DNA from 2 places in the Streptomyces sp. Q2 genome. Region 2 is predicted to be linked to the other one. Evidence: riboswitches for the same ligand, from Rfam matches in the RefSeq annotation. Region 2 holds a riboswitch; the other holds the start of a gene.
The links. Region 2 has a riboswitch for cobalamin ahead of nicT (Nickel transporter NicT). Riboswitches for the same ligand answer to the same signal wherever they lie in the genome.

Region 1 (4,470 bases), on a different contig from region 2:
CACCGCCGACGACCGCCTCGCCGGCCTGCTCGACATCACGGCCGGCGGGCGGGTGCTGCGCATCGAGCGCCTGCGCATGGCCAACGGCGAGCCGATGGCCATCGAGACGACCCACCTGAGCGCCAAGCGCTTCCCTGCCCTGCGCAGGTCCCTGGTCAAGTACACGTCCCTCTACACCGCGCTCGCCGAGGTGTACGACGTCCATCTCGCCGAGGCCGAGGAGACCATCGAGACCTCGCTGGCCACCCCGCGCGAGGCCGGCCTGCTCGGCACCGACGTCGGCCTGCCGATGCTGATGCTGTCCCGCCACTCGCTGGACCGGCAGGGCGAGCCGGTGGAGTGGGTGCGGTCCGTCTACCGCGGGGACCGCTACAAGTTCGTGGCCCGCCTCAAGCGCCCCCAGGACTAGCGCGGACGAGTGCCGCACGCGGTGTGGCGCAACCGCCGCTCCTGCTCTACGGTCCTCCCGTCGCCGCATGGACGGACGGGAGGACTCCCCGGTGCGTACACACAGAACCAGCACATACCGATATGCGGACGAGGTCTTCCGCTCTCCTGACAGCGTCGCCTAGATTGCCTGCGCATTACACAGATGATCAGTGAGGGGACGGAGCCCCGGTATGTCCAATGCGCCTGAAGTGAGACCACCGGTGGTGACACCGGTCCGCGTGGTCATCGCGCTCTGTCTCGTCGCACCCTTCGTGGCGATGCTGTGGGTGGGGTCGTACGCGAAGGTCGACCCCGCCTTCATCGGCATCCCGTTCTTCTACTGGTACCAGATGGCGTGGGTGCTGATCTCGACAGCGCTGACGATGCTCGCGTACAAGCTGTGGCGCCGTGACCAGAGCGGCCGTCAGGAAGGTGCCGACAAGTGAACGACGGCGTGAACGGCGTCGCACTCGCCGTCTTCATCTTCTTCTTCCTGGCCGTCACGATCCTGGGCTTCCTGGCAGCGCGCTGGCGCAAGGCCGCCAACGAGCACAGCCTCGACGAATGGGGCCTGGGCGGCCGGTCGTTCGGCACCTGGGTCACCTGGTTCCTGCTCGGCGGCGACCTGTACACGGCGTACACCTTCGTCGCCGTACCGGCGGCGATCTACGCGGCGGGCGCGGCCGGCTTCTTCGCGGTGCCCTACACCATCCTGGTCTACCCGCTGATCTTCACCTTCCTGCCCCGCCTGTGGTCGGTCTCGCACAAGCACGGGTACGTGACGACCTCGGACTTCGTGCGCGGCCGTCACGGCTCCAAGGGCCTGTCGCTCGCCGTGGCCGTGACCGGCATCCTCGCGACGATGCCGTACATCGCGCTCCAACTGGTCGGTATCCAGGCCGTCCTCGACGTGATGGGCGTCGGCGGCGGTGAGGACACCAACTGGTTCGTCAAGGACCTGCCGCTGCTGATCGCCTTCGGTGTGCTCGCGGCGTACACCTACTCGTCGGGGCTGCGCGCGCCCGCGCTGATCGCGTTCGTGAAGGACACGCTGATCTACATCGTCATCGCGGTGGCGATCATCTACATCCCGATCAAGCTGGGCGGGTTCGACGAGATCTTCGCCAAGGCGAGCGAGGCGTACGGCCAGACCAACCCGGCCACCGGCGCGCCGCGCGGGGCGCTGGTCCCGGCGGAGGCCGGTCAGTGGACCTACGCCACGCTGGCGTTGGGCTCCGCCCTCGCGCTCTTCATGTACCCGCACTCGATCACGGCGACGCTGTCCTCGAAGAGCCGCGAGGTGATCCGCCGCAACACCACGATCCTGCCGCTGTACTCGCTGATGCTGGGCCTGCTGGCGCTGCTGGGCTTCATGGCGATCGCGGCCGGAGTCAAGGTGAGCAACGGGCAGTTGGCCATCCCCCAGCTCTTCGAGAACATGTTCCCCGACTGGTTCGCGGGCGTGGCCTTCGCGGCGATCGGCATCGGCGCGCTGGTGCCGGCGGCGATCATGTCGATCGCGGCCGCGAACCTTTTCACCCGCAACATCTACAAGGACTTCATCAAGCCGGACGCCACGCCGGAGCAGGAGACCAAGGTCTCCAAGCTGGTGTCGCTCCTGGTGAAGGTGGGCGCGCTGGCCTTCGTCCTCACCATGGACAAGACGGTCGCCATCAACTTCCAGCTGCTCGGCGGCATCTGGATCCTGCAGACCTTCCCCGCCCTGGTCGGCGGCCTGTTCACACGGTGGTTCCACCGCTGGGCCCTGCTCGCCGGCTGGGCGGTCGGCATGGTCTACGGCACGGTCGCCGCGTACGGGGTGGCCTCGCCGACGCAGAAGCACTTCGGCGGCTCGTCCAAGGAGATCCCCGGCATCGGGGAGATCGGCTACATCGGCCTGACGGCGTTCCTCCTCAACGTCGCCGTCACGGTGGTCCTCACCTTCGTCCTGAAGGCGCTGAAGGCCCCCGAGGGAATCGACGAGACGTCCCCGGAGGACTACACGGCGGACGCCGGCGACCCGGGCGTCCAGGTGGAGCTGCCGCCGGCGACCGCGGGCACCTCGCACTGAGCGGTACGTCATCACGGGCCGCCGGAGAAATCCGGCGGCCCGTTGCCGTGTCCCCGCCCGCCGCCAACCTCGGCGGCCGCGACGGGCGTCGACGACATCACTCTCGTCACCTATGAGTTGACGCTCTGAAACCAGCGCGACACAACATATGGGGGTGCTTTCCTCACCCGGCACAAGATGTATGCTCATGCTCGCTGTCGCCGCAGGGGAATCCGGTGCGAATCCGGAACTGTCCCGCAACGGTGTACTCATGCGCGTTTATGCGTGCACGGGAGTCAGTCCGAGGACCTGCCGACAGCGCGCCCGGCCATCAGGCCCGGGTGCCATGACGTCCGGGCCTCGTGGAATGGGCCGGTGGACGCGACGCCGCGTGCGCTCGTGTGCTGCCGCCTGCCCTCCGCAAGGTCCCCGTGCCGAGCGAGGGAGAGCCCCACGTGACCATCGCGCCAGCAGATCCGGCCTCAGTGACACCGGTGGCCGACGACGGTCCCGGGACCGTGTTGCTGCGGATCCTGACCGAGCTGACCGCCGACCTCCCCGACGCCGATCCCGGCCGGGTCGCCGCCGCCGCGTTGCGCGGCCGGTCCGCGCGGGCTGACGGGACGGAACTGCGCGAGCTGGCCACCGAGGCGGCCGCCGGCCTCATCTCCGAGGACCCCGCCTACTCGCGGCTCGCCGCCCGCCTGCTGACGGTCAGCATCCGCGCCGAGGCCGCCTCCCAGGGCGTCACGTCCTTCACCGAGTCGGTGGCGGTGGGCCACCGCGAGGGCCTCGTCGCGGACCGTACGGCCGAGTTCGTGCGGGTGCACGCCGACCGCCTCGACGCCCTGGTCGACCTGCACGCCGACGACCGCTTCGGCTACTTCGGCCTGCGCACCCTGCACAGCCGCTATCTGCTCCGGCACCCGATCACCCGCCGGGTGATCGAGACGCCCCAGCACTTCATGCTCCGGGTGGCGTCCGGGCTCGCCGAGGACGACACGGTCAGGGCTCTCGACGAAGTCGCCGCCCTCTACCGGCTCATGAGCCGCCTCGACTACCTCCCCTCCTCCCCCACCCTCTTCAACTCCGGCACCCGGCACCCCCAGATGTCGTCGTGCTACCTCCTGGACTCCCCGAAGGACGAGCTGGACTCCATCTACGACCGCTACCACCAGGTCGCCCGGCTCTCCAAGCACGCGGGCGGCATCGGCATCGCCTACTCCCGCATCCGCTCCCGCGGTTCGCTGATCCGCGGCACGAACGGGCACTCCAACGGCATCGTCCCGTTCCTGAAGACCCTCGACGCCTCCGTCGCCGCGGTGAACCAGGGCGGCCGGCGCAAGGGCGCGGCCGCGGTCTACCTGGAGACCTGGCACTCTGACATCGAGGAGTTCCTGGAGCTGCGCGACAACACCGGTGAGGACGCCCGCCGTACGCACAACCTGAACCTCGCGCACTGGATCCCGGACGAGTTCATGCGCCGCGTGAGCGCCGACGCGCCCTGGTCGCTGTTCTCCCCCGCCGACGTGCCCGAGCTGGTGGACCTGTGGGGCGAGGAGTTCGACGCCGCCTATCGCGAGGCCGAGGAAAAGGGCCTCGCGCGCAAGACCATCCCCGCCCGTGACCTGTACGGCCGCATGATGCGCACCCTCGCGCAGACCGGCAACGGCTGGATGACTTTCAAGGACGCCGCCAACCGCACGGCCAACCAGACGGCCGAGCCGGGCCACGTCGTGCACTCCTCCAACCTCTGCACGGAGATCCTGGAGGTCACGGACGACGGGGAGACGGCGGTGTGCAACCTGGGGTCGGTGAACCTCGGCGCGTTCGTCGACCGGACGGCCGGGGACATCGACTGGGACCGCCTCGACGAGACCGTCCGCACCGCCGTCACCTTCCTCGACCGCGTGGTCGACATCAACTTCTACCCGACCGAGCAGGCGGGCCGCTCCAACGCCAGGTGGCGCCCGGTGGGCCTCGGCGCGATG
Region 2 (4,470 bases):
CCCGGTGGCGACGGCTGGAATTCCGGCGGCACCTACAAGCCCGGCACCGGCGCGGGCACCGAGACCGGGACCGACCGCTGCCAGTTCTCGCTGGACGGCACGAGCTTCTTCGACTCGGTCAAGGTCGACGACCAGAACCTCAAGCCGACCGACGACGGCAAGGTCCACATCAAGGTCCGCACCGCGGGCGACGCCGCCACCTGCACGGCCTCCCTGGCCTCCTACCTCGCCCACGGCGCCACCTTCGGCACCTCCGGCGAGCAGGTCTTCGTCGACTTCGACACCGTCACCGTCAAGCCGGGCCAGACCGACTCCCTCGACATCGCGGTGCCCGACGCGGGCTGCTTCGCGCAGATAGACCTCTACCGCGGCGCGGTCAAGTTCGACGGCAAGCTCGACGCGAACGACGGCTTCGTCCACGGCGACCTGCCCAAGGGCCCGGACCGCCCGGTCATCAAGGACAAGCTGATCGCGGCCTGGAACGGCGGCACGAAGGACTGCACGACGGCCCCGTCCGAGCCGCCGGCCACCCCGACGCCGACCCCGTCGACGCCGGAGTCCACCGAGCCCTCGACGCCGGCGGAGGAGACGACGCCCCCGGCGACGGAGACCCCCGCCGAGTCCCCCTCGCCCTCCACCGAGGCCCCGAGCCCGTCGGCCTCCGAGTCCACCACGTCCCCTGCCGCCACCCCGAACGGCGGCGGTGACCTCGCGGAGACCGGTGGCAGCAGCGCGACCGGTCCGATCGCGATCGGTGCGGCGGTGCTGCTCTCGGGCGGTGCGGGCATCGTGCTGGCGACGCGGCGTCGCAAGGCTGCCCGCTCGTAATCAGGCGCAGTCGGTGTGATCAGCGCCGGTCGGGCGGTTTCGGCCCGGCCGGCGCTTTTCGGGTTGAGGACACGGGATGTCACCCGCGCCGCCCCTTCCCGTCCCGTCCCTGGGGGCTACGCCCCCAGACCCCCGCGTTCGGCCCGAAGGGCCTCGTCCTCAGACTCCCCCAGAGGGGGGACCCCCAGACGGGCCGGATGGGGTCGCGCACTGCTTGAGCAGCGCGGCGATGTCGGCGTCCACCACGCGGTAGCGCACGATCCGTCCCTCCTTCTCGCCCTCTACGACACCCGCCGCCCGCAGCAGCCTGAGCGCCTGGGACACGGCGGGGTCGTTCATGCCGGTGGCGATCGCCAGGTCGGAGACGGCCAGGGGGCCGGCCCGGTGCAGGGCGAGCAGCAGGGCGAGCCGCTTGGGGTCGGCGAGCAGCGAGAAGCGGTCGGCCCAGGTGCGGACATGGCCCGGTTCGCCGATCGCGGCGATGGCGTCGCACACCCGGTGCCCGTCGATGGTTCGGCGATCCGCTCGGTCGGCCGGAACGAGATGCATGCCGTCATCCTCGCAGGCACCCCCATGTGATCTTTCATACCTGCCCAGGTACGCAGCTATGCAGGAGACCGCTTGCCACCCTACGGTGGGCTGGCCGTGGTGCTCGGGAAGCCGGTGACGACCCCTCAGGGGGTCCATGCCGGAGCGGCCCTCGCCACTGTGATCGGGGAGTTTCCGTCCCGTCCGGCGCCAGCCGGGCCACTGGTCGCAAGACCGGGAAGGCAGGAACGGACACGTACGACCCGTAAGCCAGGAGACCGGCCACGGCATCTCACGAGTTGATCCACGAGGTGCTGGAGCGTGACCGGATGACCCTGCCCAACCCTGCCCAGAAGTCTGCGCATGTCCCCGCCCCGACGTCCTCCTTCAAATGGCGCCGGGAAGACACCCTCAAGACCGCCGGCCTCATGGCGGTCGTCGCCGCACTGCACGTCGTCGCCTTCGGAATCCTGTTCCTCCTCGTCGCCCCCGGGCACTACGAGGTCGGCAACAAGGCCTTCGGCATCGGCCTCGGCATCACCGCCTACACCCTCGGCATGCGGCACGCCTTCGACGCCGACCACATCGCCGCGATCGACAACACCACCCGCAAGCTGATGGCCGACGGCAAGCGCCCGGTGTCGGTGGGCTTCTGGTTCGCGCTCGGCCACTCCAGCGTGGTGGTCGTCCTCGCCCTGCTGATCGCGGGCGGCACCCAGCTGGCCGGAAAGGTCATGAACGAGGGCTCCGGCACCCACCAGGTGCTCGGCTTCCTCGGTACGACGATCTCCGGCACGTTCCTCTACCTCATCGCCGCCCTCAACCTGGCCGCCCTGCTCGGCATCCTGAAGGTGTTCAAGGCGATGCGGGCGGGCGCCTACGACGAGAAGGAACTCGAACAGCACCTGGACTCGCGCGGCTTCATGAACCGGATCCTCGGCCGCCTCACCAAGTCCATCAGCCGCCCCGGCCAGATGTTCCCGCTCGGCTTCCTCTTCGGCCTCGGCTTCGACACCGCGACCGAGGTCACCCTGATGGTGATGGCCGGCTCGGGCGCGGCGGCCGGCCTGCCCTGGTACGCGATCCTGTCCCTGCCGCTCCTGTTCGCCGCCGGCATGAGCCTGTTCGACACCCTCGACGGCACGTTCATGAACTTCGCCTACCAGTGGGCGTTCTCCAACCCGGTCCGCAAGGTCTTCTACAACCTCACCATCACCGGCCTGTCGGTCGCCGTCGCCTTCTTCATCGGCACCATCGAACTCGTCGGCGTCCTGCACGAGAAGCTCGACCTGAGCGACACGGTCACCACCTGGATCGCCGACATCAACCTCGACAGCGTCGGCTACGTCATCGTCGGCCTGTTCGTGGTGGTGTGGGCGGCCGCCATCGCCTACTGGCGGCTCGCCAGGGTGGAGCAGCGGTGGGCGGTCCGGCCCGCGGCGGAGACGCGCTAGACACCCTCCACCGTCGTCAGCCACAGCTTCACGTACCGCTCCACGTCCACGCCCAACGCCACGTCCACCAGGCGCTGTTCACGGGTACCCTCGTGGATCTCGGACTCGCCGGGGCGCGGGCGCCGGTCGACGATCGTCTGGCCCCGGGTGGCCCCCGGGGCCAGGCTCACCTCGACCGGGAGCAATTCGGTGGTGATGCCCCCCGGGTCGACGACCGCGCAGACGGCGCCCGCGTCGCCGAGGCCGCCCGTGGGCGTGGGGTCGCCGGAGGTGGCGGGGTCGCGGTGGGCGAGGAGTTCGCCGGCCATGCGCAGGCGGGGTTCGGAGCTCGCGCGCAGCCGCTGCACGTCCCCGGCCGGGACGAGGACCTGCTTGAAGACGTCCAGGCCGTACATGGTGATCGGTACCCCGGCGGTGAGCAGGATCGCGGCCGCCTCCGGGTCGTGCCACACGTTGAACTCCGCGACCGGCGTGGCGTTCCCGGTCGCCACCGCGCCGCCCATGAACACGATCCGCTCGATGTTGCGGACCACCTCGGGGTGGGTGCGCAGCAGCAGCGCGATGTTGGTCAGGGGCGCGGTGGGGATGAGGGTGACCGGCGTCGGTGAGGCGAGGATCTCCCGCCGCAGCAGCGTCACCGCGTCCACGTCGACCGGCCGGCGGGTCGGCGCGGGCAGCCCCAGGTCGCCCATCCCGTCCTCGCCGTGCACGTGCCGTGCCGTGCGTACCGGCTCGATCAGCGGGCGCTCGGCACCCCGCGCGACCGGGATGTCACCGGCCCCGGCCTGCTCCAGCACGGTCAGGGTGTTGCGGACGACGCCGTCCACGTCGGTGTTCCCGGCCACGCAGGTCACCGCGCGCACGTCGAGCGCGGGATGCCGTACGGCGAACAGCAGGGCCAGGGCGTCGTCGACGCCCGTGTCGCAGTCGATGATCACCGGGATGGGCTGACCGGTCACGGCGGGTTCCTCTTTCCGGGCTACGACGGGTTACGAAGCGACCTTACGCAGCCGCCCACAGTTCGGTCCCGCGATCACCGACCCGGGCGGCGATCCGGTCCAGCAGCTCACCGACCGGCACCGCCCCCGGACGGCTCCCGTCCCGCAGCCGCAGCGCCGCCAGGTCGCCGTCGGCCTCCCGCTCCCCGATCACCGCCTGGTACGGCACGAGTCGCGCCGCCCGGATCCGGGCGCCGAGGGTGCCGTCGCCGGGGCCGTGGAGTTCCGCCCGGAGCCCTCGCGCCAGGGCCCGCCGTACGACCTCGTGGGCCCGCTCCTCCTGCGCGTCCGCGACCGGCAGCACCGCCAGCTGCACGGGCGCGAGCCACGCCGGGAACGCGCCGCCGTGCTGCTCGACGAGATGCGCGACAGCCCGTTCCACGCTGCCGATGATGCTGCGGTGCACCATGACCGGCCGGTGCTTCGCGCCGTCGGCGCCGATGTAGTGCAGGTCGAAGCGTTCGGGCTGGTGGAAGTCGATCTGGACGGTGGAGAGGGTGCTCTCGCGGCCGGCGGGGTCGGTGATCTGGACGTCGATCTTGGGGCCGTAGAAGGCGGCTTCGCCCTCGGCGGCCTCGTACGCCACGCCGGCGGCGTCGAGCACCTCCCGCAGCAGCGCGGTGGCCCGCCGCCACAGGGCCGGGTCGGCGACGTACTTGCCG

Region 1: linked by a shared signal. The riboswitch ahead of ACWBNA_RS03455 (ribonucleoside-diphosphate reductase subunit alpha) and the one ahead of nicT (Nickel transporter NicT) in region 2 are both predicted to bind cobalamin.

The regions. Positions count from the first base shown of each region.
Region 1 covers NZ_JBXEJE010000002.1:281,915-286,384, reverse strand. The annotation lists gene ACWBNA_RS03470 (GntR family transcriptional regulator) at 1-409, shown strand, start outside; gene ACWBNA_RS03465 (DUF3311 domain-containing protein) at 621-875, shown strand; gene mctP (monocarboxylate uptake permease MctP) at 872-2,500, shown strand; cobalamin riboswitch at 2,682-2,810, shown strand; gene ACWBNA_RS03455 (ribonucleoside-diphosphate reductase subunit alpha) at 2,935-4,470, shown strand, end outside.
Region 2 covers NZ_JBXEJE010000001.1:77,651-82,120, reverse strand. The annotation lists gene ACWBNA_RS00370 (LAETG motif-containing sortase-dependent surface protein) at 1-828, shown strand, start outside; gene ACWBNA_RS00365 (ArsR/SmtB family transcription factor) at 988-1,377, opposite strand; cobalamin riboswitch at 1,458-1,657, shown strand; gene nicT (Nickel transporter NicT) at 1,686-2,810, shown strand; gene ACWBNA_RS00355 (nucleoside hydrolase) at 2,807-3,769, opposite strand; gene thrS (threonine--tRNA ligase) at 3,813-4,470, opposite strand, start outside.